One region of the Lactobacillus kullabergensis genome, then DNA from elsewhere that is predicted to be linked to it. Evidence: predicted binding sites of a transcription regulator. Region 1 holds the regulator's gene; each other region holds the start of a gene.
What was found. The regulator HrcA, encoded in region 1, represses chaperone genes, less so after heat shock. The targets are predictions, from matches to a motif close to TTAGCACTCNNNNNNNNNGAGTGCTAA.
Positions count from the first base shown of each region.

Region 2: a site for HrcA is predicted at 4,474-4,500, ahead of groES (co-chaperone GroES). Genes of this name have one in related genera too.
Region 3: a site for HrcA is predicted at 3,764-3,790, ahead of DKL58_RS07825 (Hsp20/alpha crystallin family protein). Genes of this name have one in related genera too.
Region 4: a site for HrcA is predicted at 2,213-2,239, ahead of DKL58_RS03040 (ATP-dependent Clp protease ATP-binding subunit). Genes of this name have one in related genera too.

Region 1 covers NZ_CP029477.1:1,156,302-1,164,245, reverse strand. Annotated here, with positions in the region: gene nusA (transcription termination factor NusA) at 1-438, shown strand, start outside; gene rnpM (RNase P modulator RnpM) at 456-752, shown strand; gene DKL58_RS05485 (L7Ae/L30e/S12e/Gadd45 family ribosomal protein) at 755-1,066, shown strand; gene infB (translation initiation factor IF-2) at 1,071-3,713, shown strand; gene DKL58_RS05475 (ribosome-binding factor A) at 3,731-4,093, shown strand; gene truB (tRNA pseudouridine(55) synthase TruB) at 4,138-5,031, shown strand; gene ribF (riboflavin biosynthesis protein RibF) at 5,050-5,982, shown strand; gene hrcA (heat-inducible transcriptional repressor HrcA) at 6,115-7,164, shown strand; gene grpE (nucleotide exchange factor GrpE) at 7,177-7,764, shown strand; gene dnaK (molecular chaperone DnaK) at 7,783-7,944, shown strand, end outside.
Region 2 covers NZ_CP029477.1:1,377,687-1,385,630, forward strand. Annotated here, with positions in the region: gene pcp (pyroglutamyl-peptidase I) at 102-749, opposite strand; gene DKL58_RS06510 (DUF979 domain-containing protein) at 769-1,692, opposite strand; gene DKL58_RS06515 (DUF969 domain-containing protein) at 1,701-2,369, opposite strand; gene groL (chaperonin GroEL) at 2,496-4,124, opposite strand; gene groES (co-chaperone GroES) at 4,144-4,428, opposite strand; gene DKL58_RS06530 (redox-sensing transcriptional repressor Rex) at 4,590-5,225, opposite strand; gene DKL58_RS06535 (ABC-F family ATP-binding cassette domain-containing protein) at 5,503-7,425, shown strand; gene DKL58_RS06540 (GNAT family N-acetyltransferase) at 7,724-7,944, shown strand, end outside.
Region 3 covers NZ_CP029477.1:1,637,247-1,645,190, forward strand. Annotated here, with positions in the region: gene DKL58_RS07800 (BspA family leucine-rich repeat surface protein) at 1-669, shown strand, start outside; gene DKL58_RS07805 (CPBP family intramembrane glutamic endopeptidase) at 731-1,393, opposite strand; gene DKL58_RS07810 (hypothetical protein) at 1,482-1,838, opposite strand; gene DKL58_RS07815 (Y-family DNA polymerase) at 1,831-3,144, opposite strand; gene greA (transcription elongation factor GreA) at 3,223-3,684, opposite strand; gene DKL58_RS07825 (Hsp20/alpha crystallin family protein) at 3,893-4,315, shown strand; gene DKL58_RS07830 (PH domain-containing protein) at 4,866-5,477, shown strand; gene DKL58_RS07835 (C1 family peptidase) at 5,570-6,886, shown strand; gene DKL58_RS07840 (nucleoside hydrolase) at 6,958-7,896, opposite strand; gene DKL58_RS07845 (ABC transporter permease) at 7,906-7,944, opposite strand, start outside.
Region 4 covers NZ_CP029477.1:598,952-606,895, forward strand. Annotated here, with positions in the region: gene DKL58_RS03040 (ATP-dependent Clp protease ATP-binding subunit) at 1-2,172, opposite strand, end outside; gene DKL58_RS03045 (hypothetical protein) at 2,343-2,525, shown strand; gene DKL58_RS03050 (phosphocarrier protein HPr) at 2,639-2,905, shown strand; gene ptsP (phosphoenolpyruvate--protein phosphotransferase) at 2,905-4,638, shown strand; gene DKL58_RS03060 (IS3 family transposase) at 4,697-5,572, opposite strand; gene DKL58_RS03065 (helix-turn-helix domain-containing protein) at 5,557-6,090, opposite strand; one part of gene DKL58_RS03070 (IS3 family transposase) at 6,177-6,660, shown strand; one part of gene DKL58_RS03070 (IS3 family transposase) at 6,660-7,582, shown strand; gene spxA (transcriptional regulator SpxA) at 7,814-7,944, shown strand, end outside.

The sequences.
Region 1 (7,944 bases):
GTTAAATACGAGGAAGATCCGTCAGATTACATTGCTAATGCCTTGAATCCTGCTGAAGTGATTGCTGTTCAATTTGGAGATGAGGACGAGGAAAAAAGTGCTTTGGTAATTGTTCCGGATTATCAATTGTCACTTGCCATTGGTAAAAAAGGACAGAATGTACGTTTAGCTGCTAGATTAACAGGTTATAAGATAGATATCAGACCAGAATCTGAAGTAGAATTTGTTGATGAAAGCAGTGATCAAGCTGAAAAAGAAAACGAAGAAGCTGAAACTAATAATTTAGCTGAAGATGGCTCAAATTCTTCACAAACAAACAGCGATTTTGCTGAAAGTGAAGAATCAGACAAAGAGCCAACTTCTGAAGATACTGACTCAGAAGATGAGCATCAAGAAAACGTTACTGACAGTAAAACGGTAGATTCTACTGAAAATTAAAGCAAGAGGTGAAACTTTTGAAAAAAAGAAAGATTCCAATGCGAAAAGATTTGTTAACTAATACTATGCAGCCCAAAAAAGAGTTGGTACGCATTGTAGTCGACAAAGAAAAGAATATTTCAGTTGATCCTACTGGTAAAAAACCTGGTAGGGGAGCATATGTTTCTCTTGATCCAAGTCAGATCAAAAGTGCTCAAGAGAAAGGCTTAATTGAGCGTAGTTTAGGAACTACAGTGCCTAAAGAGTTTTACCAAGAGCTTTACTCATATGTTGACCATCAAAAGGCAAGGAAAGAATTGTTTGGTGATAAATAAATTTGCAAAATAGACAAAAAGCACTAAATTTTTTGGGATTAAGTCAAAAAGCCGGAAAATTAGTTTCAGGCACTGAACTTGTTTCCATTGACGCAAAAGCCAAAAAGGTAAAACTAATTATTTTAGCCCAAGATAGTCATGCAGATACTACTGCAAAGATCTATAAAGTTGGGGAACAAAATAATATACTTGTTATTAACAAATTTACTAGTAATGAAATTTCTCAAGCGATCGGAAAAAAGCGAAAAGTTTTAGGAATTACTGACACTGGTTTCTGCAAAGCATTGTTACAAAAAATAGACGAAGGAGTGTGATTTGATGGCTAAAACAAGAATTTATGAATTGGCAAAAGAATTAGGCATCGATAATAAAACTGTGGTCAACAAGGCGAAGGACTTGGGACTTGATGTTAAAAATCATATGTCATCACTTGAGGATTCACAAGTAAATCAATTAAAAGATAGTTTCCGTAGCTCCGCTCCCGCGCAAAAGCAAGAGAAACCCGCAAAAAGGAGCAGTAAAATCAAAATTTCCGTTACCTCAATTCGTAAAAGCGAAAAAAAGCATGAGGAAAAAAATGGTAACAAGAACAACAAGAGAGGCAACAACTTTCACCGATCTAACAATAATAGATCAAGGCAGGCTCAAGATCGCTATAAGCAACGTACTAGCCCAAGTCAAAGGACTTCAAAGCCGGTAGCACAAGACTTATTAAAGCAATTGAAACAAAAACAGCGTGTTGATGAAAAGAAATTAAATCGTCAAAGTGAGATTGTCCAGAAGTCTTATGATGAAGACAAAACCACTGTCAAAAAATCTTCTGGAGAAGATAACAAGAATGTTTCAAAATCAGAAAATAAAGTTGTTAAAGTCGAGACTACAGCTCCTAAGGTAACTGGACCTAAAATAATTAAGCCTTCGCCAGCCAGAATGAAGAATACACAAAAGGCAAGTCCAGTTAATAAACCTAAAGCTTTAGATACAAATGCTGCACCTGAACCTGCAAAAGAAGAAAAGCGTCGTGGTAATGGTCACGGTCGCAATTCTGGTAAACCTGGCAGAAAAGGTAAAAATCAAACTTTTGGTACCAATGATTACTCAAAGCATCAAGAAAAGCGTAAACGCAAGAATAAGAAAAAGCAGTTCGAACAGGTACCAAAGAAACAGCCAACCCAGAGAAAAGAACGTCCGTTACCGGAAACACTGGTGTACGAAGTTGGTATGAATGCTCAAGATTTGGGCAAGTTGCTGCACCGTGAACCTGCTGAAATAGTTAAGAAACTATTTATGTTAGGTGTGATGACTAATCAAAATCAGTCACTTGATAAAGATGCAATAGAATTAGTTGCTGCTGAATATAATATCAATGCCAAAGAAAAAGTTCATGAAGATATATCTGATATTGATACTCTTTACGACAAGAGAATGGCAGCTTCTATGAAATCTAAGCATCAAATTAAGCGACCACCAGTTGTTACAATCATGGGTCACGTTGACCATGGTAAAACAACTTTGCTTGACCGATTGCGTCATACTCATGTTTCTGCTCATGAAGCTGGTGGTATTACACAGAAAATTGGTGCCTATCAGGTAAGAGTAGATAATAAGCCAATCACATTTTTAGATACGCCTGGACATGCGGCATTTTCTAACATGCGTGAACGTGGTGCTGAAATCACCGATATTGTTGTACTGGTTGTAGCTGCAGATGATGGAGTTATGCCACAAACTGTTGAAGCCATTGACCATGCTAAAAGTGCTAAGGTACCAATCATTGTCGCAATTAACAAAATGGATGTTCCTGGTGCAAACCCTGAGCATGTTACTGAACAGTTAATGAAATACAATTTGATTCCGGAAAATTATGGTGGTGACACTATTTTTGTAAACATTTCTGCCAAAACTGGTGAAAATGTTGATGAACTTTTACAAATGATTCTCTTACAAGCAGATGTCATGGAACTACAGGCGGATCCTACGCAAAAGGCAATTGGGACTGTTATTGAAGCTCGCCTTTCCCGTGGCCGTGGCCCAGTTGCTGACCTTTTGGTTCAACAAGGAACCCTAAAAGTAGGTGATCCTATTGTTGTCGGTAATCGCTTTGGTCGTGTCAGAGTGATGACTAATGATCGTGGACGCCAGGTAGAAAAAGCTACACCATCAATGCCAGTTGAAATTACTGGATTGAATGATGTGCCCGAGTCAGCCGATAAGATAGTTGTCTTTGATGATGAAAAGACTGCAAGAAGCGTTGGTGAACAAAGAGCACAACAGGCTTTACAACAATCTCGTGAAAATGTCCAACATGTTACTCTTGATAACTTGTTTGACACGATGAAAAAAGAAAACATGAAAGAAGTAGACGTTGTCTTAAAAGCAGATGTACAAGGTTCAGTAGAAGCTTTACAACAATCGCTTGAAAAGATAGAAGTCGAGGGCGTTCGTGTTAATATCATTCATGCGGGTGTAGGAGCAGTAAATGAATCGGATGTTACATTAGCCGGAGCTTCGAATGCCTTTATTATTGGCTTTAATGTCCGTCCAACCGCTACTGCTAAATCTCAAGCTGAAGCAGATGGAGTAGATATTCGACTATATAGTATTATTTACAAGGCAATTGATGATGTTAAAGCTGCTATGAAGGGTATGCTTGAACCAACTTATGAAGATAAAGTTGTTGGTAATCTGACTGTACGTGAAACTTGGAAAGTTTCTAAAGTTGGGACGATTGCTGGTGCATTTGTTGATTCCGGATACGTATCAAAAGATTCTGCAATCAATTTGATTCGTGATGGGGTTGTGATCTATACCGGAAAAGTTGCGTCACTCAAACGGTTTAAAGATGATGCTAAAATTGTTAAGCAAGGATTCGATTGCGGTTTAACCATTGAGGGCTATAATGACATCAAGATTGGTGACGAAATGGAAGCCGTAGAAAAACAGGAAGTTAAGCCTGAATAAATCAACTGGGAGAAAGCATGAAACACAGAATAGGTCGTGTTGAAGGAGAAATCCTCCGTGAATTAACGAAAATTTTACGAAAAAATATTCGTGATCCACGAGTTAATGATGTAACAATTACAGCGGTTGAATGTACAAATGACTTATCATATGCTACTGTTTATTACAGCATTCTTTCTGAAGATTCTAAAAAAGAAGAAGAAGCTGCTGCTGGTTTAAATAAAGCTAAGGGATTGATGAGGCATTTGTTGGGGCAAGTCCTAACTGTATATAAAGTACCAGAGTTGATTTTTAAACGAGATAATTCAGTTAAATATGGTAGTAAAATTGATCAGTTAATCGCTGAAGTAAAAAAGCAGGATGCAAATCGCAATAATTAAGAAAAGCGCTGTGAGGCGCTTTTTTCATGATTAGGTAATAAAAAATGTTAAATGGTATTTTAGTGATAGATAAGGATAAGGGCATGACAAGCGCAGACGTTGTCTATCATTTACGCAAAGCGCTGCATATTAAAAAAATAGGCCATGCTGGTACCCTAGATCCTGACGTTACGGGAGTGCTACCAATTGCAATTGGTCAGGCCACAAAATTGATTGAATTGATGCACGAGGAAAACAAAAAATATGTAGGTCAGGGAATTTTTGGCTTTGCCACTGATAGTTACGATATTAGTGGCAAAAAAACAGAATTTAAAAAAATAACTAGTAAAATTAAATACCATCAAATTCAAAAAGCTATGCAAGAGTTTGTGGGCAGTATAGAACAGGTACCACCTATTTATTCGGCCGTCCGAGTAAATGGCAAGCATTTATATGAATATGCGCGAGCAGGTATTAAAGTTGAAAGGCCAAAAAGACGGGTTGAAGTTTTTTCTTACGATCTTACAAATGAACCTGTTTTTGATAAAGAAAATGGTCAAGAAGTTTTTGATTTTAAAATTGAATGCAGCAAAGGAACCTATGTTCGCTCTTTAATAAATGATTTGGGAACAAACCTTGGTGTGCCAGCAGTAATGAAAAATTTGCGGCGCACTTCTAGTTCAGGCTTTGATATAGATCAAGCTGTTAAATTGAATGAAATTTCAGAAAATCCAGATATGGTAAATGAATTGCTTCAACCAATTGACTCTTTTTTTACTAATTATGCTCATGAGGATATTGATACAGATCTGTGGGCCAAAGTTAAAAATGGAGCAACGATTTCTCTGAAAACGAATGCAAAAAAAGTGGCATTAGGATACAATAATAGAGTTAAGGCAATTTATCAAAAAGATGGTACCATGTATCGCCCTTATTTAATGCTTTTACAAAATGAATAAGTGAATGAAGGTCTTATTATGGAAATTATCCATTTAACTTACCCGTTTAAGGAAAATATTATTCCACAAAAGATAATCCTTGCTTTAGGATTCTTTGACGGTGTTCATCGTGGTCATCAGGAATTAATCAAAATCGCAAAAGAAAAAGCAATTCAAAAGCATTTACCATTAGTAGTAATGACATTTGATCGACATCCTAAAGAAATTTATCAAAATAAAGAAGTCAGCTATATAGATACATTGTCTGAAAAAGCTTATAAGATGCAGGAACTAAAAGTTGATTTTTTGCTTGTGATGCATTTTAATGAGGCATTTAGCAAACTGACTGCACAGGAATTTGTAGATAAAATTATTGTTAAATTAAATGCTGATACAGTTGTAGCCGGCTTTGACTACACTTATGGTCCCAAAGAGATTGCCAATATGAAAAATTTCCCTAAGTTTGCTAAGGGAAGATTTGCTATTATTGATGTTCCAAAACAGTCTTATGATGGCCAAAAAATTGGCTCTACGGAAATAAAAAGGGCCATTACCAGTGGAAATATGGAATTGGCCACTAAATTATTAGGGTTTCCGTATGTCATGTCCGGTAAGGTCGGGCACGGTTTACGTAATGGCCATAAACTGGGTTTTCCTACAGCAAATCTAGTTTGGTCTCAAGACAAGGTGGTTCCTAAAATTGGAGTATACGCTACTAAAACCAAGATTAAAGGCAAGTGGTATGACTCAATGACAAGCGTGGGTTATAACGTAACTATTAATGAGGGTAAAAAGCTTTATATTGAATCGAATTTATTTGGATTTAATCAAGAAGCCTATGATGAAGAAATGGTAATTAAATGGTATAAGTATACTCGTGGCGAAATTAAATTTGATAACTTAAAAGAACTAAAAAAACAAATGAGTGGTGATGAGGCAGAAATCAAAGCTTATTTTGCCGGCATTGGTTAATTTCAATTTTAAAGGGGATAAGCGTTTTTTTGTAAAAAAGTTAGCACTCAACTTGACATTCTGCTAAAAGCTAGTATCATATTAATTGTTAGCACCTAATAAGTTTGAGTGCTAAAAGTGAGGGCGATATTTATGTTGACCGAACGTCAAGAATTAATTTTAAAAACAATTATCAATGATTTTACGCAGACACATGATCCTGTTGGGTCTAAAACAGTCATGAATCAGTTACCTATTAAAGTTTCAAGTGCAACTATTCGTAACGAAATGGCGGTTTTAGAAGAAAAAGGCTTGATTGAAAAAACTCATTTGTCAAGTGGTCGAGTACCTTCAACAGAAGGCTACCGTTACTATCTTGACAATTTAGTTGAGCCTTTACAGATTTCATCTTCTGTTTATAAAAGAATTATTAATCAGCTTGATCAGCCGTTTCATCAAGTTAACGACATCGTACAGGAAGCTGTTAAGATCTTATCTGACCTAACAAATTACACTGCATTTGCGGAGGGGCCTGAGAATAGTGATTTAACTATTACCGGATTTCGTATAGTACCTTTATTTGGCAGACAGATTATGGCTATTCTTGGTACCAGTGATGGCGATGTTCATGACCAGGTTTATAACTTACCATACAATATTCATGGTGATGACATTGAACGTGCCGTTCGTATGATTAACGATGAATTAGTAGGAAAGTCGCTAGATCAGGTTACACCTGAGTTTCTTAAGAAGACTTTAGGACAAAAGCTTAAAGCTGCTCATGTGTCTGAATTAATAGATTTAGTTGAAGATGTGATCAGTGATGCTGCCAGCGAGCAAATGTATGTCGATGGTCAGATTAATTTGCTCAATAATATTTCTTTGAGTGACGTTTCTAATTTGCGGTCATTATATGAAATGATTGAGCATAATGACTTAATTTCTAGTATTTTGGATAACAGGCAAAACTTAAAAAGTGACAGATATCCAGTTCGGGTAAGTCTAGGGTCTGAGTTATCAAATGATTTGTTAAAGGATTATAGTCTGCTTACGGCAGAGTACAGCGTTGGTCCTCACGGAAAGGGCATAATTGCTTTACTTGGCCCTGATAATATGCCGTATTCTCAAGTGATAGGATTGCTTGAATATTTCAGAAATGAGCTATCTAAAAAGTTGCTTGATTATTATGGTAGATTTAAATAAAGGAGGTTAGCCGTGAGTAAAGAAGAAATTAACAGTAAAAATTCAAAAAAAGAGCAAAAAGAATCAACTGAATCAAAAGAAGTTAAAAAGCATTCTCAAGCTAAGGCTAACGAAAAAAAGAAGTCCGAACCTTTGGAAAGCAAACTGCAACACAATTTGACCCAGTTGCAAAAAGAAAAAGATGATTTAGAAGATAAGTACTTGCGCAGTCAAGCTGAAATGCAAAATATGCAAAATCGCTACAATAATGAAAGAGCGCAACTTATTAAATATGAATCACAATCTTTAGCTAAAGATGTTTTGCCAGCAATGGATAATTTAGAAAGAGCTTTGGCAACAAAGGTTGATGATGAAGCATCAAAGCAGCTTAAAAAGGGAGTGCAAATGACACTTGATTCTCTGGTTAAAGCCATGAAAGATCATGGAATCAGTGAAATCACTGCTGAAGGTGTAAAGTTTGATCCTAATTTACACCAAGCTGTCCAAACAGTTGAAGCTGAAAATGAAGATCAAAAAGATCATGTTGTGCGGGTTTTGCAAAAAGGATACTTGTACAAAGATCGTACTTTAAGACCAGCGATGGTTGTTGTAGCACAATAATTGAAAGGAAGCATATCAATGTCAAAAGTTATCGGAATTGACCTCGGAACTACCAACTCGGCAGTTGCTGTTCTTGAAGGAAAAGAGCCAAAAATTATTACCAATCCAGAAGGAAACCGTACTACACCTTCAGTAGTTGCTTTCAAGGATGGAGAAATTCAAGTCGGTGAAGTCGCAAAG
Region 2 (7,944 bases), 220 kb from region 1:
ATACGCTAAAGTTCTTATTAAAAGAAAAAAGACCGCAAGTAAAACGATCTCTTTTCACAATATGTTTTTTTGCCGCAGTGATTGCTTTCTTTTTAAAAAATTTAAGCAATGTGACCTTCAATACTCTGTAAATCCTTTTTGCCATCCATTTTCACAATAGCGGTAATTGCAGCAGTAATGCCTCTAACATCATCTGTTAAATTAAGACATGGAGTTTCAGGTTTATCAACAACTTGCTCAGGTAAATATGGAATATGCATAAATCCAGCTTTTAAATCATGAAATTCCTTATCAATCATATACTGCACTTGATACATAATATGATTGCAGACAAAAGTTCCTGCAGTTGTTGAAACAGAGCTTGGCAATCCAATTTCACGAATTGCTCGTGCCATGGCCTTAACAGGAAGTTGTGTAAAATATGCGTTTTGACCATCTCCATGAATAGGACTAGCAATAGGTTGATAGCCTTTGTTATCAGCAATACGGCCATCATCAAAATTAATAGCTACTCGTTCTGGAGTCAAAGCATAACGACCACCAGCTTGACCGATATTTAAAACATAATCTGGTTTTTCCTTAAGAATAGCTTCATGAACTACTTCTGCACAGTCGCCAAAAACTGTTGGTATTTCGAGTTTAACGATCTTTGCACCAGCAATCTCATCATCCAGCCGTTTAACTGCTTCAATTGCAGGATTAATTTCATCTTCACCAAAGGGATCAAAACCTGTTACAAGAATTTTCATTATCTTCTCTCCTCACTATCTAAAATGCTAAAAAGTACATTAGAATAATTTGAATGAGCAACATGCTAATTGCAATCGGAAATTGTTGCTTGATCACACCTAATTGATCTTTCATTTCCATTAATGCAACTGGCAAAGTATTGAAATTGGCTGCCATTGAAGTAAGCAATGTGCCACAATACCCAGATGTCATTCCTAATGCCGCAACTACAATCGGTGAACCACCTTGAGCCACAACGAATGGTATACCAATCCCTGCTGTAATAACAGCAAAAGCAGCAAATGCATTACCCATAATTGCTGTAAATAATGCCATAGCAATACAGTAAAGTGCAACTCCTAATAAGTGGTTTCCAATAGGAAAAAGACCAGAAATCGCCTTGGCAGTCACTTGTCCCACACCTGAAGCTGTAAATACCACACCCAAAGTAGCGAGTAATTGTGGCAAAATTCCGGCAGAGCCGACAGAACGCACCATTCTTTGTGTATCTTCGTAGACTATTTTGGTATTTGATTTAGTCAAAATTTGTGCAACAACAAGTGAAACAATAGCTGCTACACCGATACCTACTTGACCACCTAAATTAGTAAATTGGGCTATGACCAAAGCTAAAACTGCCAGCAGGATACTTGGTAAGAAAATCCAGTTGCCAATGCGTTTAACCGTTTTTTGGGCAACTTTTTCATTTAAATGCTTTATGTGTCCTACACGCACTTGTTTAAATAAAGATAATAAAGCAATGATCAGAATAATGCCACCATTAATTGCATTTGGCAACCATTGTCCAGTGCAGAAAAGTATTGCAAATAAGAGCCAAAATAATCCAGTACCCCAGCGGACTGGATTAGATTGATCACGCCAAGATTCAATAGCAGCAGCGAGGAAAAAAAGGCCAATTAAAATATAGAATGCCAGTAAAATGTTATTAATTATAGTTTCCATTATTTCTCCTATTTTTCTTTATTCTTCATTAGCTTTTGGTCAAATGCGTGATTGTAGAACAAGCATAAAATATAGCTGATAATTGCGACTGGGAAAGTATATAAAACTATTCCAGATGGATCTACAGGATGACCCAGCGATTTCATCGTACTTGCAATAAGTAAAACACTCGAGGAAGCAACAAACAGGTTTTGGGCAAAGAAATTACCAAAATTTTCTGTTGCAGCAGCTCTACCTTTGATTTGGTCTACTTCAAGAGGCGTCAATTCGCTATTAACCTTACCGGCCGCTTGCGCCATTGGATTAATCAATGGCGCAATAAACTGGACGTGTCCTTGTAATGAAATACCAAAGGCACCGGCAATTTCACGAATGGCTTGGTAAATATCGAAGATACGACCTGGAGTCAGTTTCTTCATTTTTTTAATCAAATTAACAGCAGCTTGTTTTAAACCATGTCTTTCTAAAATTCCAATAGTTGGTAAAGTGAGAAAGAAAAGAGAAACCATTCTGTTATCCATAAATCCTTTACCTAGAATTGTCAAAAATGAGGTAAAATCTATTCCTGAAACTAATGCCGTAACTAAAGCAGAAATTACGACTACAGCTATTGTATCAAGCCCCAAGGCAAACCCTAACACTATAACAACAATACCCAACAAACTTAAATATTCCACTAATGTTCCTTTCCAGTGAAAAATCTTAACCAAGATAAACTAAAAATGAATTGTAACAAAAAAATCCCACTAGCAAGCTCCACAGGATTGCTAGTAGGATTTATTAATTAACTAATAAAAACTAAATTACATCACACCTGGATTGCCAGCACCTGCAGCATTTGGATCAGCAGCAGGTTTATCTTCTGGTATCTCGGCAACAACTGCTTCAGTAGTTAGGAGCAAAGCGGCAATTGAAGCAGCATTTTGTAAAGCAGTACGGGTTACCTTGGTTGGGTCAATAATCCCGGCTTTAACCATGTTTTCCCATTTGCCATTAGCTGCGTTATAACCAACTTCGTTATCTTGACCTTCAAGTTTGTTCAAGATAACTGAGCCGTCTTCACCAGCATTGTCAGCGATTTGACGAACTGGTGCAGTTAAAGCTTCTAAGACAATGTTGATACCAGTTTGTTCATCAGCATTGTCGCCCTTAAGGCCTTTAACGGCATCCTTAACGTCTACTAATGCTGTACCACCACCAGCAACATAACCTTCGTCAACCGCTGCACGAGTGGAGTTCAAAGCGTCTTCAATGCGGTATCTGCGTTCTTTCAATTCAGTTTCAGTAGCAGCACCAACATGAATAACGGCAACACCACCAGTTAATTTAGCTAGACGCTCTTGTAATTTCTTCTTATCAAAGTCAGAAGTAGTCTCTGCAATTTGTTTTCTAATTGAATCTTCACGATCTTTAATAGCTTCATCAGAACCAGAACCATCAACAATGGTAGTTGAATCCTTAGTTACAGTTATGCGACGAGCTTGACCTAATTGATCAATCTTAGTGTCCTTTAACTCAAGACCTAAGTCCTCAGTAATAACTGTACCACCAGTTAAAGCAGCAATATCTTGCAGTTGTTCTTTACGACGGTCGCCAAAGCCAGGAGCTTTAACAGCAACAACGTTAAAGGTACCACGAATCTTGTTCAAAACTAAAGTTGGTAATGCTTCACCAGAAACATCATCAGCAATAATCAGCAATGATTTACCTTGTTGCACAATTTCTTGTAACAATGGCAAAATGTCCTGAATGTTAGAAATCTTCTTATCAGTGATTAAGATGTATGGGTTGTCAAGATCTGCTTCCATCTTGTCATTATCAGTTACCATGTATTGTGAAAGGTAGCCACGGTCAAATTGCATACCTTCAACTACTGATAATTCAGTTTCGATACCACGTGAGTCTTCAATAGTGATAACACCATCATTACCAACTTTTTCCATGGCGTCAGCGATTAGGTCACCAACTTCTTTTGATGCTGAAGATACAGAAGCTACTTGAGCAATTTGGTCTTTTGAAGAAACAGTATGACTAATTTTATGTAATTCGTTAACTACAGCTTTAGTAGCTTTTTCAATACCGCGGCGAACACCTACAGGGTTAGCACCAGCAGTAACATTCTTCATACCTTCACGAATAATTGCTTGAGTTAAAACAACAGCAGTAGTTGTACCGTCACCAGCTATGTCATTGGTTTTTTGTGCTGCTTCGGCAACTAACTTAGCACCCATATTCTCATAGTGGTCTTTTAATTCAATTGCCTTTGCAATTGTCACACCATCATTAGTAATGTCCGGGTTGCCGTATGATTGCTCCAAAACAACATTTCTGCCCTTAGGACCAATAGTTGCCTTAACAGTATCAGCTAATTTGTCAACGCCCTTTAACAGGGAACGTCTTGCTTTTTCTGAAAATTTAATTTCCTTTGCCATATTTTTCTGCGCTCCTTAATTACTTAACAATTGCTAAAATATCTTTTTCGTGAAGGACTAAATACTTTTCGTCATCATACTTGACATCTGTGCCTGAATACTTGTCGTATAAAACAACGTCACCTTTTTTAACAGTCATAGGAATTTTACTGCCGTTCTCAGCATAACTGCCCTCACCAACAGCAACAACTTCACCTTCTGTTGGCTTTTGTTTAGCATTAGAAGCCAGGACGATTCCGCCTACAGTTTTCTCTTCTTCTTCTTTAACTTTAACGATCACGCGATCACCAATTGGTTGTAACACGTTTGTCCCTCCTAAAATTAAATTATTAATCTATTTTACGTGTCATTAGCACTCCTATTCATCAAGTGCTAACTTACATTTATGATAATAACCCCTTTTCATAAAAAATGCAAGAAAAAATTAGCACTTTGAGTAAAAAAGTGCTAATTCTATTTTTAGACCTACTTTTTCTTGTCTGAGTCCAGAAAGTAAATTAGAGTTTGTAATTCCGTTGCCAAATCAACGTTCTGGATTCTAATACCACTTGGAGCAGACAAACGAATTGGCGTGAAATTCATAATTCCTCGAATACCGGCTTCAACCATATCATCAGCTGTCTTTTGTGCTGTCGTGGAAGGAACAGTCAAAATTGCAATAGAAATCTGTTGGTCACTAAGCTGTTTTTTTAGTTCACTCATGTCATAAACAGGCACGCCACTGAGAATCTTGCCTGTAATTTTATCATCTATATCAAAAGCACATGAAATACGAATATTGTTTGTACGTTTGAAATTATAGTTTAATAACGCATGGCCTAAATTACCAACGCCAACCAGGGCAACATTTGTTAAGGTATCTTGATTTAAAATCTTTTTAAAAAAGGAAAGCAAACTTTTTACATCATAACCATAACCACGTTTTCCCAATGCACCAAAGTATGAAAAATCACGTCTGATTGAAGCACTATCTACTTGAACAGCCTCAGATAATTCAGTTGAGGATACCTTTTCTTTACCAGCCTCATTTAAAATTATCAGGTAGCGGTAATATAGCGGCAATCTTTTAGCCGTAGCCGTGGGTATTTTGATTTTTTCCATTTAAAAAGCCTCCAACTTGATTAAGAATATATTTTGTTTTGTGAATTTTTCAGCAATTACTACTATTTTATCTATAAATTTGCGCCATTTGCAAACATTTTTTTCACAATCTATCAAATTTTAGCATAATAGTAACAGGTTTGATAATAGAAATTTAATTTTTTACTCTTTTAATTAAAAAATGCTTCTTTTTTACATTTATTTCCTATATTTATCAATCAAACTCTCCCACAAGAATTTTGCTACGTATGCTAAAATGGTTTCTAGGTGAAAAATTATGATAATTGCTCAAGGGCACGATTTAAAAAAACAATTCGGTGCTAACACATTATTTAAAAATGTCAACTTTTCTATTGACTCAAATGCAAGAATAGGTCTCATTGGACCAAATGGTGTCGGTAAAACGACTCTGCTTAAAATTATGACCGGCGAAGAAGAAGCCACACATGGTGACTTTACCATCAATAAAAATATAGATGTCGGCTATATTGCTCAAGAAAATGATTTAAATGAAAATAAAACTATTTGGGATGAAATGTTGTCTGTTTTTACCCCTTTAATTAATATGGGTAAAAAGATAAGGGATTTACAAGAAGAAATGTCTGCAAATCCGCAAAAAAAGGATCTGCTAAAACAATATGACCAATTGCAATACAGCTTCGAACAACAGGGAGGATACACCTACCAGGCCGATATCAAGAGTGTTTTAAATGGCTTTAATTTTCCTGAAGCAACTTGGACTAAAAAGGTTGGCAGCCTTTCCGGTGGAGAAAAAACACGGCTCTCTTTTGTCAAGTTATTATTACGCAAACCCCCGTTATTATTACTTGATGAACCTACCAACTATCTTGATTTAGACACATTAGACTGGCTTGAAAATTACCTTAAAAACTATTCTGGTGCCATTTTGGTAGTTTCTCACGACCAATATTTTTTGGATAATTTAGCAACGCAGATTTTTGAATTACAATTTGGCAAATTAACTGTGTTTAAAGGAAATTATTCTGCCTACGTCGCTGAACGTCAATTACGTGACCGCCAACAAGAAGAAGCATACGAAAAGCAGCAAGAAAAAATCAAAAAAGACGAAGAATTTATTCAAAAAAATATCGTCAGAGCTAAAACTACCAAGAGAGCACAAAGTCGGCGCAAGCAATTGGAGAAAATGGATAGGATTACTCCCCCAAAGCACAAAAATAAAGTGCGCATAAATTTCCAAAGCGAAAGGCCTTCAGGTAAAGAAGTATTAATTTTGCGTGATTTAACAATTGGCTACCCCACAAAAACAATGGTTCACGATATTTCTCTGCAAATAAATAAGGGCGATCGCGTGGCCGTTATTGGTCAAAATGGTATTGGTAAATCAACTTTACTTAAAACCGTGATGAAGGAGTTAAAACCGAAAAAAGGTTCAATCAAATATGGAGCTTCGTTAGACATCGGCTACTATGATCAAGAACTGCAAGGACTTGATCCAACTAAAACAGTAATCGATACAGTTTGGGACCGGCACAAAACAATGCCTGAAAAAGATGTGCGGTCGATTTTAGCCAGTTTCTTGTTTACCGCAAAAGATATTGATAAAACTGTCGGTCAACTTTCTGGTGGTCAAAAAGCGCGATTAACCCTAACAGTTTTGTCGCTTGAGCATAATAATTTTTTATTGATGGATGAACCCACAAACCACTTGGATCTCGAAGCCAAGGAGGTTTTAGAACAGGCACTACAGAGCTATGATGGTACTTTACTTTTCGTTTCTCACGACCGCTATTTCATCAATCAGTTAGCAAACAAGATTGTAGAAATTAAAAACGGTGTTGCTCAAGTATATGAAGGTGATTATAGTTATTATCTAGATGAAAAAAGCAAGCAAAATATTGTTTTAGAGAACGAGTCGGCAGAAAACGATACGGCAGCAAAAGTAGACGAAAATAAAAACAAGCTTTCTTATCAAGAGCAAAAGTTGCGCGATTCACAAAAGCGCAAATTACAAAGAGAAGTTGAAAATACCGAAAATAAAATTGACAAGCTTGAAAAGGGACAAAAAGATATTCAATCTCAAATGGCTGATCCTGCAATTGCCACTAATTTTGACAAATTAGGTCCATTGCAAGAACAGCTCACTGAGGTGCAAAAACAATTGGACGATGCAAATGTTGCTTGGGAAAAAGCACTGACTGAACTGGATAGCTTTGACTAAAATAATATATTAAGTAAGCACAATAAAAATAGGAATAAATTAGCTTTCTTATCTGATGTTTCTATATTCTAACTTGCAGAAAATACCTCGCTAACTATTAATAAAATTTTCTTTTTATTTATAAATACGTAATAATTATCAGACGCAAAAAAGATCGTTATACTGTTGCTTTTAAAATTGTAGTTGTTTAAACTTAAAGATAATAATTTTACTGGCTCTATCAAAAATAAATTGAGAGGTACACATGGAAAAATTACGCACTGCTCTTTAATTATTAATTAATTAAGGAGGGATAAAAATGAAATATATAGCTGACAAAAATATCGCTATGGAACAACTTATAAATTTATACACAAGCGTAGGTTGGAGTTACTATACGCAAAATCCTCGGCAGCTGCAAAATGCAGTTGTAAATTCGCTTTTTGCTATTGGCGCTTATGATCAAAACCAGTTAGTGGGATTAATCAGAGTAGTTGGTGATGGTCTGACCATCATTTATATCCAAGATTTACTTGTTAA
Region 3 (7,944 bases), 480 kb from region 1:
AGTCCGACAAACACCAAAGGAACTTTTTCTGACCAAATCCAAGAGGTTACTTATGTTTATGCTAAGAAACCGAGACAAACTGGCTCCCACTATATTGGAGAAGGAATCGTTACAGTTCACTATCAAGATGAAACCGGCCAGCAACTTGCTCCTGATCAGGTTCTAAACGGTAATGTCGGAGATGGTTATCTTACGCAAGAAGTAAAATTGACTGGCTATAATTTGACCCAAAGACCAAATAATGCCACTGGTTTCTATACTGATAGACCACAAAGTGTCACCTATATTTACTCGAAAAACGTCACAAACTGGACTGCAGTGAGGAGAACAGTTCTTCATAATTCCTATCTGTACGACCAAAATGGCAGTCGTAAAACTGGCGAATACTTTATGGGCAAGACCATTTGGACCTATGGCGCTAAAGTTATTCAGAGCAAGAAGTATTACGAATTAGGTCAAAATAACTATATTAAGGCTACTAACGTCTCAGGTGTTAAGCGCAAGCTCAGGCGCAACAGCTACGTTTACAGTAAAGCGTCTAAAAAGCTGCAGCTAAAAGCCCTAAAGAAGGGGCAAAAAGTTAGAACTTATGGCGCAGCCGTTAAGATACACCGGAAGTTATATTATATCGTAGGGAAAAACCAATACGTCAAAAAGAGTAACTTTTAATAAATATTACAAGTAAAAAAATAAGAGTCAGGCAATTTTTTCTGACTCTTATTTTATTACTTTAAGTCATAATCATTAGGAGAACCCCATTTAAAATTGCTAAATAGATCGGCATCCATAAGGTTTGCGTATAAAGGTACGACCAAGCAAAAAGTGCTCCAAAAATTATATTAATTAGTAATAGTGGCAGTGAGCTTTGCCAATTAAGTAAACTAAACAGAATTCCCGAAGTCAATATTCCTAGAATTGCAGTTAAAACAGTATTGCTCCTAAAAGCATAATTGAATAAAAAGCCGGTAATTAAAAATTCTTGTAGTATTGGTAAAACGATACCAATTGCAACTACTAAAAACCAGTAAGTTATTGTTGTTTCATGATGCAAATATGCAATTTGAAAATTATATAATTTAAGTCTGCCATAGGATTGCAACCAGGAAACACTGATACGCAATGCTGTTACCACAGCAGTCAAACCAACGATCAAGCCAAAATTGCTAAGCCAAGATCCCGCGAAACTACGGTCAAAAAAGCGTTGTTCCCTATTAAAGCGATAAATAAAAAACAGTGAAACCATTAATGAGATAGTTGCAAATAAAATTAGATCCCAAATATGAATTGGTGAATTAGCAGTAACTAACTTAATCACCCCGGCAACCATCAAATAGCTAATAAAATAAATAAGATAGCGTATTATGTTGCCCTGCCTTGATGCTGGTGTATTCACAAAAATTACCTCTATACTATTATGTACCTTACAAGTTCCATATTATAGCAAAAAAAGATATCTATATAAAATATCAAGGTAATTTTTCTTAATCTACACTGATATTATTTATATCTTCTAAAGCAATTTTTTGTCCGTCAACAATAATGCCGTCTTCACTATAACCATTGACAAAGCCGCAAATATCAGCTGGTAATTGATTATCGCTGTTCATAACTTTAACCTGCAGATGTACCATGCGGTGATTGCCATATGCTTTGAGCAGCTGCAAGCTTATTTCTTCTATACTCATAGTATCTTTAACGGGATGCTTCACGCTGCGCTTTTGCTTATCTTTATTAATTGCCATAGTATGATCGCTCAAAAAGAAACCCTGCCACTTTTTCATTTTGCGATCTTGGTAATTCTTAAAAAAGTCTTGAACTACTTTATCAAAATCATTCATATGCATTTCCACCATTATGTCCACCAACTAAACTGCTGCGCCTTATTGCCGTAGCGCCCTTAGACAAACTTGAGGCTTTGACTAAACTGGTAAAACCATATTTTTTTCTAATTTTGTCAACAGTTATATTTATAGTACGTTTTTTTATCTGTTCAGTGGCCGAAACAAAAAAAGTTAATTGCTGGCAATTATCAGGTTCTAAGCGACTACAATTGACTCCTAAGGCTCGGACCGTTTCTCCATGCCAGTTTTTACGGAAAAGAGCCAGTATTTCTTCAACTAATAAATCATTATCATTAGTAGGGCAAATTTTTTGCTGCACATTAAAGCCCTTACGACTGCCATCTTGTTCGTACTTAGAAAAGCCAACAAACAAGCTGATACAGCCTGCTTGTAAACGGTGTGCCCTTATTCTGGCACCCACCTGCTCGCCTATTTCACGTAAAACTATTTCTATTTCTCGCTGATTCGTATAATCACGGTTTAAAATCTGTGAATTGCCGTAATTTTTCATTATGGGAAAATATTTTTCACTAATAATGCTACGATCAACTCCCCAGCTAATCGCAAATAGCTGTTCGCCAATCACGCCAAACTCATTTTTTAAAATTGCTGGATCAGTATGAGCCAATTCATACATATTGTTAATATGCAGGCGGCGCAAACGTGCAGCTATTCTTTTGCCAATCCCCCAAACTTCTTCCATATCTTTAATTTGCCAAATTGTATCGGGTACATCAATATAATGCCAATAATCAATCATCGAACACCGATGTTTAGCAGAAATGTCCATAGCTAGTTTAGCTAGCAGTGGATTCTCTCCTATTCCGCAAGTAGTATAAAGACCAATCTTATTTTTTATTTCTACCTGAATTTTGCGAGCAACCAGATAAGGATCATCCCCAAACAAACGCCAAGACTTGGTCATATCAATCATACTTTCATCAATTGAGTAAACATGGATATCTTCATCTGATGCATATTTCTGAAAAATTTTCAATACCTGCATGCTACGTTTAATATACAAATTCATATGTGGGTCTGCCAAAATAAGGTCTGGCGCTTCTTTTTTCGTAGGTAAATCACGTACCCGCATAACATTAGTTAACCCATATTTTTTCTTTGCTAAAGGTGAGGCTGCCATAATTAGCCCCGAGCCGTAATTTGTATGTGGCTGATGCGAAACAACTGCTAACACAGCTTTCATTGGGTTTAGACCTAATTGAAGTGCCTCACAACTGGCAAAAAATGATTTGTTATCAATCATAAAAATTAAACGATGGGGCTCATAACGATAATCATACATTGCTTTCACTTCCTAATGCAAACTCATGTTCGCTAAAATAAATTATACAAACACCAGTTCGAATAATCAAGTGAAAAATTATTCAATTGCTTCAATCGTTACCCGATATTCTCCTGCCGGAGCAGCAACATTGACGGTTTTTCCAACTTCTTTTTTCATGATTGCCTGACCTAAAGGTGAGTCGAAAGCAATTTTACCAGCTCCAATATCAGCTTCCATACGACCGACAACCTGGTATGTTTCAGTTTCTGGATCATCAGCAAATTTTAGTGTGACCGTCTTACCTAAATCTACTTTGCCATCAGCCTTTTTCTCAATGATTTCGGCATATTTCAATTGCTTCTCCAGATAACGCAAACGGCTTTGAAGGTGGCCTAAATCGCGTTTTGCTTCCGTATATTCAGTATTTTCCGATAAGTCGCCTAATGAGCGCGCTTCCTGCAAAATTTTAATTCTTCGAGGTCGGTCCTTTTTCAAATCAGCAATTTCATCTTTAATTTTTTGATAGCCCTGCGGCGTCATTTTTTGATAATAAACCAAAATATTTTTCTCCAATTTTTTAATTTCAATATTATCCACAAGCTATAAATTCCGCTATGGAGGTTTTCTTTCTTATAAATTAGCACTCTAAAAATAATAGTGCTAATTATTTCCTTTTTATGAATCTGCATACTATAATAATAATTGTAAGGAAGAAATGAAAGTCTTCTGTTACAAATATATAAATTTTGAAAGGAAGTTTTTTACTATGGCAAATGATATGATGAATCGGCACAATGATTTATTCGATGCGATGAACGATTGGTTTGATCTTCCAAGAAAATTTTTCGATGATAACGAAGTAGCAAAATTAATGCAATCAGATGTTGTTGAAAACGACAAAGAATACGTAATCAAAGTTGACATGCCTGGAATGGACAAGGATAAAATTCACCTAAATTACAATAATGGTATTTTAAGTGTATCAGGTTCAAGAAAGTCATTTAAAGATATGTCCAAGGATAACAGCATTATTCACCGTGAAAGAAGTGAAGGTCACATTTCACGCAGCTTCAGATTACCAAACGTAGTTGCAAGTGATATTCATGCCAAATACGATAACGGTGTATTGACAATTACCCTGCCAAAGCAACAAGCTGGCGCAAGCGATAACTCAATCCAAATTGACTAATTGTCTTCAAATTATCAAAGTATATTAACTCACTGAAATAGCAGAAAGTCTATTTAAATTTGTCTGAACTGTTTTTAAAATAAAACATATCAGAAGCACCAAAATAAGCCATCCTGATCAAAGTCGGGATGGCTTATTTTGTTTCTAGCTACTTTTTAGATTTTTCTTTAGCAGCAGATTTAGTAGTAAAGTTTTGAGACTATGTTTCATTTAAAATTCCAGGATTATTAACAGAACCTGTTATTTTAAATATTATTTTTGCACGTACTTCCTTCTATAGATTCTTTTATGTAGTATTTAAAATTCGCAAAGACAATTGATATCTATTAGCAATAGTTTTAATCTAATAATATTAGTAAAATTTAATATTTAAAATTTTGCACCTTTGTCATTGTTAATACTAGGACTGCTAAAGTTTAGGCTTAACTCTTTCTTCTCTTCTTTTCCCAATTTCAAGATTATTAGTTATTAACCTCAAATAATAGCTGCCCAGTCCACCACAGCCAGTGACGTTAAACCTAGGGCAAGTTTTCCTTAGGAGGAGTATAAATTGAGCAAAAATAATGACATATACATAGAAAATCGAGCTTCGAGTGCTGCTAAAAAAATAAATAAATTGAACATACCAGATGAAATTAAAAAACAATTAATTGATAAGAAAGTTTTTGATTTTTGGTTTAACAATAAAGAATTAAGAGCCCTGTCAGATAATATTGATATTGCAGGCGGTGAGAGTATCCAGTATGCAGCTAGTGGCAAATACGATAATCATACTGCACTGATAATTTGTACAAACATGCGTGTAATGATAATTAATAAGAACATGTTTATTGGGGGAGATTTTACAGATATACCACTTAATATGATTAATGGTGTATCAATAAAAACGCGACTTTTCTTATCTGACATTCAAATAACTAATGGAGCAACAAATATTTTTCTTAACGATTTAGATAAAACTGCTGCACCAATTTTAGCAGATACTATTAAAAGCATGTCACAGAATTACCAACAAAGTATTCAAAATGTTCCAGTACAAAATACAACAGATAATACTCAAGATATGATTGCAGAATTAAAGCAATTAAAAGAGTTAGTTGATGAGGGAATATTGACTGAAGAAGAATTTTCGGCTAAGAAGAAACAAGTTTTAGGATTATAAAACCAAAGCATGGTCAGCTATTGAACTCGTTTTTCTTTTAGATTAAAATATAAGGTAATTTAAAAATAGATTAAAAAAGGAGAATATATATTATGGCTCACAAACTAACTGTTCAAGAACTAGAAGAGTTTGCGAAAAACTTTAATGAAAAACCGCAAAATCAAGTTGTGGCACGAGCTGCTCAAAAAAGTGGTGTTTTTGCAGCATCTTACAATGAACGTGTTCAAGGCGAATTGACCCGTGTATTTTCAACAGAGCTGGATACTGAAAATGTTACTAACCAGCGCCAGTCAGGTCGTTGCTGGGAATTTGCCACCTTAAATATTTTACGGCATTATTTTGGCAAAAAATATCACTGCAAGAATTTTACTTTCTCGCAAAGTTACAACTTTTTCTGGGATAAAATAGAGCGAGCAAATATTTTTTATGACAATATTTTAGCTACTGCTGATGAACCGCTTGATTCCCGTACCGTAAAAGCTTATTTAAACGGCGCTGGTGGAGATGGTGGTCAATTCCACATGGGTGCAGCTTTAATCGAAAAATACGGTGTTGTGCCTTCTTATGCAATGCCTGAAAGTTTTAATACCAATAACACTGCCGGTTTAGGTAAAGCTTTGGGCGATAAACTGAAAAAAGACGCTCTGGTTTTACGCAAGTTAAAGCAAGACGGTAAAGATGATGAAATAGAAAAAGCCCGTAAGAAGTTCTTAAGTGAAATTTACCAAATAACAGCAATTGCAGTTGGAGAACCACCTAAGAAATTTGACTTGGAATACCGTGATGATGACAAGAAATATCACTTGGACAAAGATTTAACTCCACTAGAATTTTTGCATAAATACATGGGCGATGTTGACTTTAATGATTACGTTGTATTGTCTAATGCACCAGATCATGAATATGATAAATTATATGGGTTGCCATTTGAAGATAACGTTGAAGGGTCATACCGCATCAAATTCTTGAATGTCCCAATGGAATACTTGGAAACTGCAGCTGTTAACCAATTAAAAGATGGTGAAGCTGTTTGGTTTGGTAATGATGTTGGTGAACAAAGCGATCGTAAAAAAGGATATCTTGACAGCGACTTATATAAACTAAGTGATCTTTTTGGCGTTGACCTCAAGATGTCCAAAGCTGACCGCTTGCGTACCGGTGCTGGCGCTTCAACTCACGCAATGGCTTTTGTTGGTGTTGATGAAGATGGTGGCCATGTGCGTCAATGGAAAGTTGAAAATTCCTGGGGTGAAAAGAACGGTGACAAGGGTTTCTTTGTTATGAACAATGATTGGTTCAATGACTATGTTTATGAAGTTGTTGTCCACAAAAAGTACTTGACACCAGAACAAGTAGCTATTGCTGAAGGTCCAATTACAGACTTACCAGCTTGGGATTCACTAGCTTAAGCGAATTTATAACTAATAAAAAGACGAAATTCAAAAACGAATTTCGTCTTTTTTATATTACAAATAATTATTTACTTGCCACGTAATAATAGCTCGTCAAATCTCTTAAAGAACAGATTTTTATTAGCTTTAGTTACTAAAGTAATTTCCCGTCCATTCGGGTCGTTTTCCATGCGTCCAGCAGCCAATCCCTGTGTAACCACCTTTACCCTGTGCTTTTCAGTGGCCAAAACGACTTCGGGGTAAAGAGCACTAATTGTCGTTAATACATCCCAAAAATAAAGCTGCGAGCTTGGAATTGGAGGATTAACCAGCAGACAATAACCTTGCGCAACCAAGTCTACAGCTGGATGTTCACGCAAACTGGCCCAATGCATTCTTAATTTATCAGTTAATGGCAATTCTTCACTACTTTCAAGGCCAATAATCTGCATAGGAATATTTGATTGCAGAACCTTCTTAACAGCAAACGGATCCCAAAAGGCATTCCATTCTTGCGTACCATCAACATTAACCTGAACAACATTACCATGACCATCAAGAGAGCCGCCCATCCAGTATAGCTGCTCAATTTTATCCGCAATTTTGGGATTAGTATCCAGCGCACGAGCCAAGTCGGTTAAAGGTCCCGTCATAACTAACGTGACAGGCTGCTTTGCTGCCAAAATTTTTTCAACCATGTCTAAATGAGCCGGTTTTACTGCAATTTTAGTAATCACTTTCCCAGATTCGTTTAATAACGGCAGGTAATTAAATGAATATGCTGCTTTACGCCAGGCTTCCGGAAACTGATTGACAGCTCTTGAATCTGATTTGGCAATTTCTAATTGATCGCCTCTTAAGTTAAACCGGTCTGTCATCTTTCGACACACCTCAACAGCCGGGTCAACGTAACCATCAGCATCAATTGCACTAACACCTAGCAATTTAATATCCGGTGCTTGCAAGAGTAACAAATATGATACTAAATCATCAATATTACCGTCATGATTAAAATAAATTTTTTTCATTATTCTTCCCTATTTTGACTTAATATAGTTCTGGCCATCTGCTGCTGG
Region 4 (7,944 bases), 560 kb from region 1:
TGAGTCGACAACATTTTCACTTTCGCTTATGACAATTTTGTTGTCAGAAACATTTGCTAGTAAGTTCTTTGCTGCAGGGTGGTCAAGCTTATAGTCAGCAACTTTATCTTCAATTTCTTCCTGAATAGTTCTGCGCAAAGGTCTTGCTCCCATAGCGGGATTATAGCCTTCTTCAACAAGTTTTTTCTTGGCATCGTCGCTAACAGTAATCTGTAAGCCCTGATTTTTAACCATATTGTTTACTTCGTCAAGCATCAAATTAACAATCTTAATCAGATCATCTTTAGTTAATTCATTGAATTCAATTACATCATCTAAACGGTTTAAAAATTCTGGTTTGAAGAATTGACTCATTGAACTTCTGGCAGAGTCCGGCTTATCCTTAGAATTTTCAGCTGCGAAACCAACACTGGTATTTTTAATGCCCTGACCAGCATTAGAGGTCATGATAATAATTGTGTCTTTGAATGATACAGTTCTACCTTGAGAATCGGTCAAACGACCATCATCAAGGATTTGTAAAAATAGATTCATAACAGCTGGGTCAGCCTTTTCAATCTCATCAAGCAATATCAAACTGTATGGGTGTCTTCTAACTCGTTCAGTCAATTGACCAGCTTCTTCATAACCTACATAACCAGGTGCAGACCCAATAAGTTTAGACACTGAATATGATTCCATATATTCTGACATATCAAAACGAATCAAAGCATTCTCTGAACCAAACATTTGTCTTGCTAACTGTTTAGCTAGTTCAGTTTTACCGACTCCAGTTGGTCCAACAAATAGGAAGGAGCCTATCGGACGACCAGATTTGTTAAAGCCAATTCTGTTACGCCTGATTGCCCGAGCCAGTTTATCAACAGCTTTATCTTGCCCAATAACATGTGCTTTCAAATTCGGCGCTAGATTTTGCAGCTGGTTTTCTTCCTGCTTTTGCAAATCGCCAACAGGAATGCCAGTTTTTTCTTCAACAATCTTATTCATAATCTTGCTGGTAATAATAGGAGATTTATCTGGATCTACTTTTTGATCCTTCATCTTATTATATTTTTCAATTTGATCGCGGTAGTATGCTGCTTTTTCATAGTCTTCGTTCTTTAAAGATTCTTGTTTTAATTTTTGTGCTGCATCAATCCGTTCCTTCATTTTATCTTTATCAACATAAGGAATTGTCAGATTCATACGTGAACCTGCTTCATCAAGCAAATCGATAGCTTTATCAGGTAAAAATCTGTCCTGGATATAACGCTCGGATAATTCAGCAGCAGCTTTTATGGCATCATCAGTATAATGTACATGATGATAGTCTTCATAACGCTTTTGAATACCCTTTAAGATCTGGATAGTTTCTTTAACCGAAGGCTCTTTAACGTCAACGGGTTGGAAACGTCTTGCTAAAGCAGAATCTTTTTCAATTTCACGATATTCCTTTAAAGTTGTCGCACCAACTAATTGCAAATCACCACGGGCAAGAGCAGGTTTAATGATATTGCCTGCATCCATTCCGCCCTCAGCATTGCCTGCGCCGACTATTTCGTGAATCTCATCAATAAAGAGAATAATATCATCGTGATTTTCCACTTCTTTAAGAAGTTGCTGCATACGTTGCTCAAATTGGCCACGAATACCTGTACCTTGCACTAAAGAAACTACGTTTAATGATATTATTCTTTTATCTTGTAATTTGGCAGGAACCGAGCCATCAACAATTTGTTGAGCTAAGCCTTCAACCACAGCAGTTTTACCTACTCCGGCTTCACCAATTAAAACTGGGTTATTCTTTGTTCTGCGGTTTAAAATCTCAATGACGCGGGCAATTTCTTTATCACGCCCAATGACTGGGTCAATTTTGCCTTTTCTTGCTAATGCAGTTAGATCTGTACCATATTGATCTAAAAGTGAACGACTACCTCCGGTACCATTATTACCATTGTTAGGTCCACCATTATTCATTCTAGGGTCTCCTGGATTTCCAGCATTGCCATTATAGTTAAACAGGTCGCTGAAATCACCAAAGAAGCCATTATTGTCATTATTCATATTAATATTTCCTTGTTGTTTAAGTTGTTGATAACATTGTCCGCATAAATTAATTTCGCGACTTTGTCCATTAACTTTTGCAAATAAGTGAATGGAAGCTGGTCGTTTTTGACAGTTTTGACAAAGCATTGTATTACCGCCTTTCATATCAGTTTACTAAATTATATAATTAGCACTCGGAATAATCAAGTGCTAAAACTTGGATCTTATTATTTGTAAGTACGGTAAATATGCTAAAATACATGTAGGCAAAATCAAAAATATTGCTGAATTAATATAGGATAAAAGCGGTGGTAAATTTGGATTATCAAAAAATTCTTGAGCAGTTGGCAGATGGTGAACTAGATCATTATGAAGTTGATCCTCAAAACGCTTTTGAATTTCAATCTGCATTAAGGTCTTTTGGTAAGAGGCAAAACATAACGGGAAAGGCCTTGCGGGGTGGTAAAATAATTTATTCGCAGTCTAAGACTGGAGTTTAGTGATGTAAACTGTTACATTTATGTTGTCTAATTCACAAAAAAATGATAGTCTAAGTAAGCGAATAGGTATTTATTACCGTTTTGATTTTTTGAATTAAAAGGAGATATATATAATGGAAAAACGCGATTTTCATGTTGTTGCAGAAACAGGTATTCATGCTCGTCCAGCTACATTGCTAGTACAAGCTGCTTCTAAGTTTGGTTCAGATATCAACTTGGAATACAACGGTAAATCAGTTAACTTGAAATCAATCATGGGTGTTATGTCACTCGGAGTTGGTAAAAATGCTGATGTTACGATCAGTGCTGATGGTGATGATGAAAAAGACGCAATTAACGCTATTTCTGAAACAATGAAAAAAGAGGGTTTAGCTGAATAATGACCAAGACATTAAAAGGAATTGCTGCAAGTGATGGTATTGCTGTAGCACCAGCCTATCTCTTGGTTGAACCTGATCTTTCATTTTCAAAAACTACAGTTAGCGATGTTGAAAGTGAATTAGCACGGTATAAGAAGGCAATTTCAGTATCAACTGCTGAAGTTGAAAAAATCCGTGATAGCGCAAAGAAGAGTTTAGGTGAAGATGAAGCTCAAGTCTTTGAAGCTCATCTGATGATTTTAAACGATCCTGAATTTACTGGTGCCATCGAAAATGAAATCAAAGAGCAAAAAATTAACAGTGAAGCTGCACTTGATGAAACTGCTCAAAAGTTCATTACAATTTTTGAAGGCATGACTGATAACGAATACATGCAGCAACGTGCAGCTGATGTACGAGACGTTTCTAAGAGAATTATGGCTCATTTACTGGGTAAAGAGTTGCCTAATCCTGCATCAATTGATCACGAGGTAATTGTGGTAGCTCATGACTTAACTCCAAGTGACACTGCTCAATTAAACAAGAAGTTTGTTAAGGGCTTTGTAACTGACATTGGTGGTAGGACTGCTCACTCTGCTATTATGGCTCGTTCTCTTGAATTACCAGCTGTTGTTGGTACTGACTCAATCACAAAAGACGTTCAAAATGGTGATACTCTTGCTGTTGATGGTCTTAGCGGTGATGTTGTCGTTAAGCCGACGGACAGCGAAATTGCAGACTATAAGCAAAAGAGTGCTGATTTCTTGAAGCAAAAAGCTGAATGGGAAAAGTTAAAGGATGAACCTTCAGTAACTGCGGATGGTAAAAAATTCACAATTGCAGCAAATATTGGTACTCCAAATGATATGCCAGGTGTGAATGACAATGGTGCTGAGGCTGTAGGCCTTTATAGAACTGAATTCTTGTACATGGACTCAAAAGACTTTCCAACAGAGGATGAACAGTTTGAAGCCTATAAAGAAGTCATTGAAGGCATGCATGGCAAGCAGGTTATTATTAGAACCATGGATATTGGTGGTGACAAGCACCTTGACTACTGGGACTTGCCAGAAGAAATGAACCCGTTTTTGGGAGTGCGTGCAATTAGGCTATCACTGCAAAATGAAGAAATTTTCCGTACTCAGCTTCGTGCTTTGTTACGTGCATCTGCTTACGGTAAGTTGGGCATCATGTTCCCAATGATTGGTACCATAAATGAATTACGCAAAGCTAAAGCGATTTTAAGTGAAGAAAAAGACAAGTTAGTTGAAAAGGGAGTTAAGATCGGTTCTGATTTGGAAGTCGGAATGATGATTGAGGTTCCAGCTGCTGCCGTTTTAGCCGACCAACTTGCAAAAGAAGTTGATTTCTTCTCAATTGGTACTAATGATTTGATCCAATATACAATGGCTGCTGATCGTGGTAATGATAACGTTTCTTACCTGTATCAACCAGCGAATCCATCAGTTTTACGCTTAATAAAGCATACAATTGATGCAGCTCATGAAAATGGTATTTGGTGTGGCATGTGTGGTGAAGCTGCTGGAGACAGTACCATGTTCCCAATTCTATTGTCAATGGGCTTAGACGAGTATTCAATGAGTGCTACCTCAATTTTACGAATCAGAAGTTTGATGAAAAAGCTTGACACTAATGACATCAAGGAATTAGCTAATAAAGCTTGTTATGTTTCAGAAACAGCTGAAGAAAACGAAAAATTAGTTAGCGATTTAATGAAAAAAGTAAACAAGTAAATATTAATATTCAAAAAGGGTACATTCTGAAGTTAACCCCTAGAATTGGACGTTAACATTAATTCATGTTTGCCAAGGCCGTATTCCGATATTCAATCGGGGTGCGGCCTTTTAGCGTGTGCCTGATTCTAGCTTGATTGTAGTATTTGATCGATTTTTCCATGGCCTCCTGCAGCGCCTTCTTAGTAGGATAGGTATAGGTGTAGTAGTCTAGCTCAACCTTCATGATGTGAAAGAGACTCTCGCAGGCCGCATTGTCGCGACAGGTCGCCCGTCGCGACATGCTTTGAAAAACGTGGTGCTGCTTTAGGGTCTGACAATATGCTTTGGACTGGTATTGAATGCCCTGATCGCTGTGAATCGTCATGCGGTAAGGCAGTTTGGGCCGAATCGCCAAAACCTGCTTGAGTCCATCTAGAACATATTTGGTCTGCGGCCACTGACTGATGGTGTAGCTGATGATTTCACCGCTGTAAAGATCTTTAAAGGGCGAGAAATATACCCGTTCGCTCATGCTCTTATTGCCATAGCGAAACTCGCTGATATCGGTGACTACCTTTTGGTAGGGCCGATCGGTCTTAAACTTCTGGTGGAAGCGGTTCTTCGCCTTCTTGCCTTGCGGACCTTTTGATGAATCATACTTGCCTGCAAGCAAGTTGTATTTGCGGGCCAGCAGCTTGTGCTCCTTCATCAGGCGGTAAATGCGTTTATGGTTCACCTGCAAGCCGTACTTGATTTTTAGCGTGTCAGTCATGGGCAGGTAGTCGATGGGATTATGCCTTTTAACCACTTTAATCAGCGACAGTAAAGCCAGATCGCTGTATTTTTTCCGCCTGCTGCGCGGGTGATACTCGTAGGTGCTCTTGGCCAAAAAGCTATAGTGCAATAGTTCTTGCAGTTGATAGTTGTGCTCATGCCTTAGCTCTTGGATGATGGTCCGTTCTTCTTGCGTTGAGCGTCTTTGCGCCGAGCTAAGGCTTCGACTTTTTTTAGGTAGTCGTTCTCAATGTGGAGCTGACGGTTTTCTAAGCGCAGCCGCTCTAATTCAGATAACTCGCTGCTGGTATACTTAACTGGTTTTTTAGGCAATTTGTTCATTGGTGGTCGGCCTCGTTTGGTAAAGAGCGCATCAAGCCCGCCTTCGTCAAAACGTTTTTGCCAAGTACAAATTAAGCTGGGTGTGGCAATTTTGAAGTGAATGGCGGTATTTTGATAGGTCTCGTCATGTTCTTTTCTCCAGTTTAAGACCTGGAGCTTGAATTGACCACGATAATTTTGCGAGGTGTGCCGAATTTCTAGGCCCTTAACACCAAAGTGCTGGTATTGCGCAGCCCAGGTATCAATTAGTTGATGTGATCCGATGCCAATCATTTGCGCCACAGAACGGCTGCTGTAGCCTTCTTTGAGCAAGTTAAGCGCCTGTAATTTTTGTTTGACGGTAAATTTAACCATAGTAAAACCCTCCAGTTGGATTTTTGTCCAATTGAAGTGCTCCATAATAGTTAGACATTAATCTGACTATTAGGAGCACTTTTTTCATGACTAAATATTCAACTACTTTGAAAATGGAAATTTGCAGTAAATACTTATCCCACCAAACCTCTTTAGCTAAACTAGAACGCGAATACGGCATTGATCATACCGAGATTAGGGCCTGGGCAGAACGTGCCCGTAAACATGGCTTAGCCGCTTTAAAGGTTACTCACACCCGACAAACTTATTTGCCTGAATTCAAGCTAAATGTGGTACGCTTCTATCATGAACATCACATGGGAGTACTCCAGGTAGCTGCAGTTTTTAATCTTTCGCGGTCAGTAGTAAGACAATGGCTGGCGGCTTATCAGGCTGCAGGCTACTCTGGGCTGCTCCCAAAATCCAAGGGGAGACCACCAACCATGACTAAAAAGAAGCGTCAGAAGAAGCTTAAACCCACTAAGAAGCTAACCGAAGTAGAACAATTGCGTCGTCAGGTTGCTGAGCTAGAGGCACAAAAAGCCGACTTAGAATTGGATAACTTAATCCTAAAAAAAGTGGCTGCCCGATATCCACGCTCACCAACCGGCAAAAAACCAGAATAGTCGTGGAGATTCGGGCTGAGCGACCTGAGGTGCCGTTAAAGCTTTTGCTTGCCAAGCTGCACCTTAACCGCAAAACTTATTACGACAACCGCAGTCACCGATTGAACCGATTAGATAAATACGCTGCTGTTAAAGGCGTAATCAAGTCTATCTTCTACCAAGAAAGTGATGAGACTTACGGTTATCGACGTATGCATGGTGCACTCTTAGATCAAGGCTTTAGCTATGCGCCCAATACCGTGCGCAAGCTGATGCGGCAGCTGGGACTAAAGACCAGAGTCTACAGTAGGCGCACTGCACGCTACAGTTCTTATGCGGGCCCTGCAGGCGTAATCAAGGAAAACATTTTAAAGCAGCGGTTTAATGAAACCAGACCCTACCACGTCTTACACACGGATATTACCGAATACAAGCTGACCACAGGCAAAAAGGTTTATATTTCACCGGTCATTGATGAGGCCTCACTGGAAATACTGGCTTGTCAAGTCAGCTATTCGCCTAACATGAAGCTGGTTTATGATATGCTGGCAGAGCTTAAGCACAAGCTGCCTAAAACAGCCCAGCCTATTTTGCATTCAGATCAGGGTTTTCAATACCGCCACAGCGGCTATCAGACCAAACTAAGACAGATGAAGATTAAGCAAAGCATGTCGCGCAAGGGTAATTGCCACGATAATGCACCGGGAGAAACCATCTTCAACCTAATGAAACGGGAGAAGCTCAACCGCATTAAGATCAGTTCACTAGCAGAAATGCGGGAAGTACTGCATGATTACGTTTACTGGTTCAATCATATTAGAAGATCAAACAAACTAAAATACACGACCCCGATCAAATATCGAAATCGTGCATTGAGTCTTGCGTAATATTAAAATGTCTAACTTTTTAGTTGCACTTCAAATCTAGAGGGTTAACTTCATTCTTTAAGTTCTTGTATCCTTTTTTAATTTCTTTAATCTTTCTTGGCAAAAAGTTCACAGAATATTCATGTTTTGAACTTAACATAAGAATGTAATTAGTCATCAAAAACACTACTTACAAAAAAGAAGTAGTATGTTATAATAATTTAGAAAACAATTAAAAGGAGCGTGAAATATATGGTCAACTTATATATATCTCCGAGCTGTACATCATGTCGCAAAGCAAAGGCTTGGTTAAAGAAACACGACATTCCGTTTAAGGAAAGGAATATTTTTTCTGAGCCACTAACAAAAGACGAACTTATGCA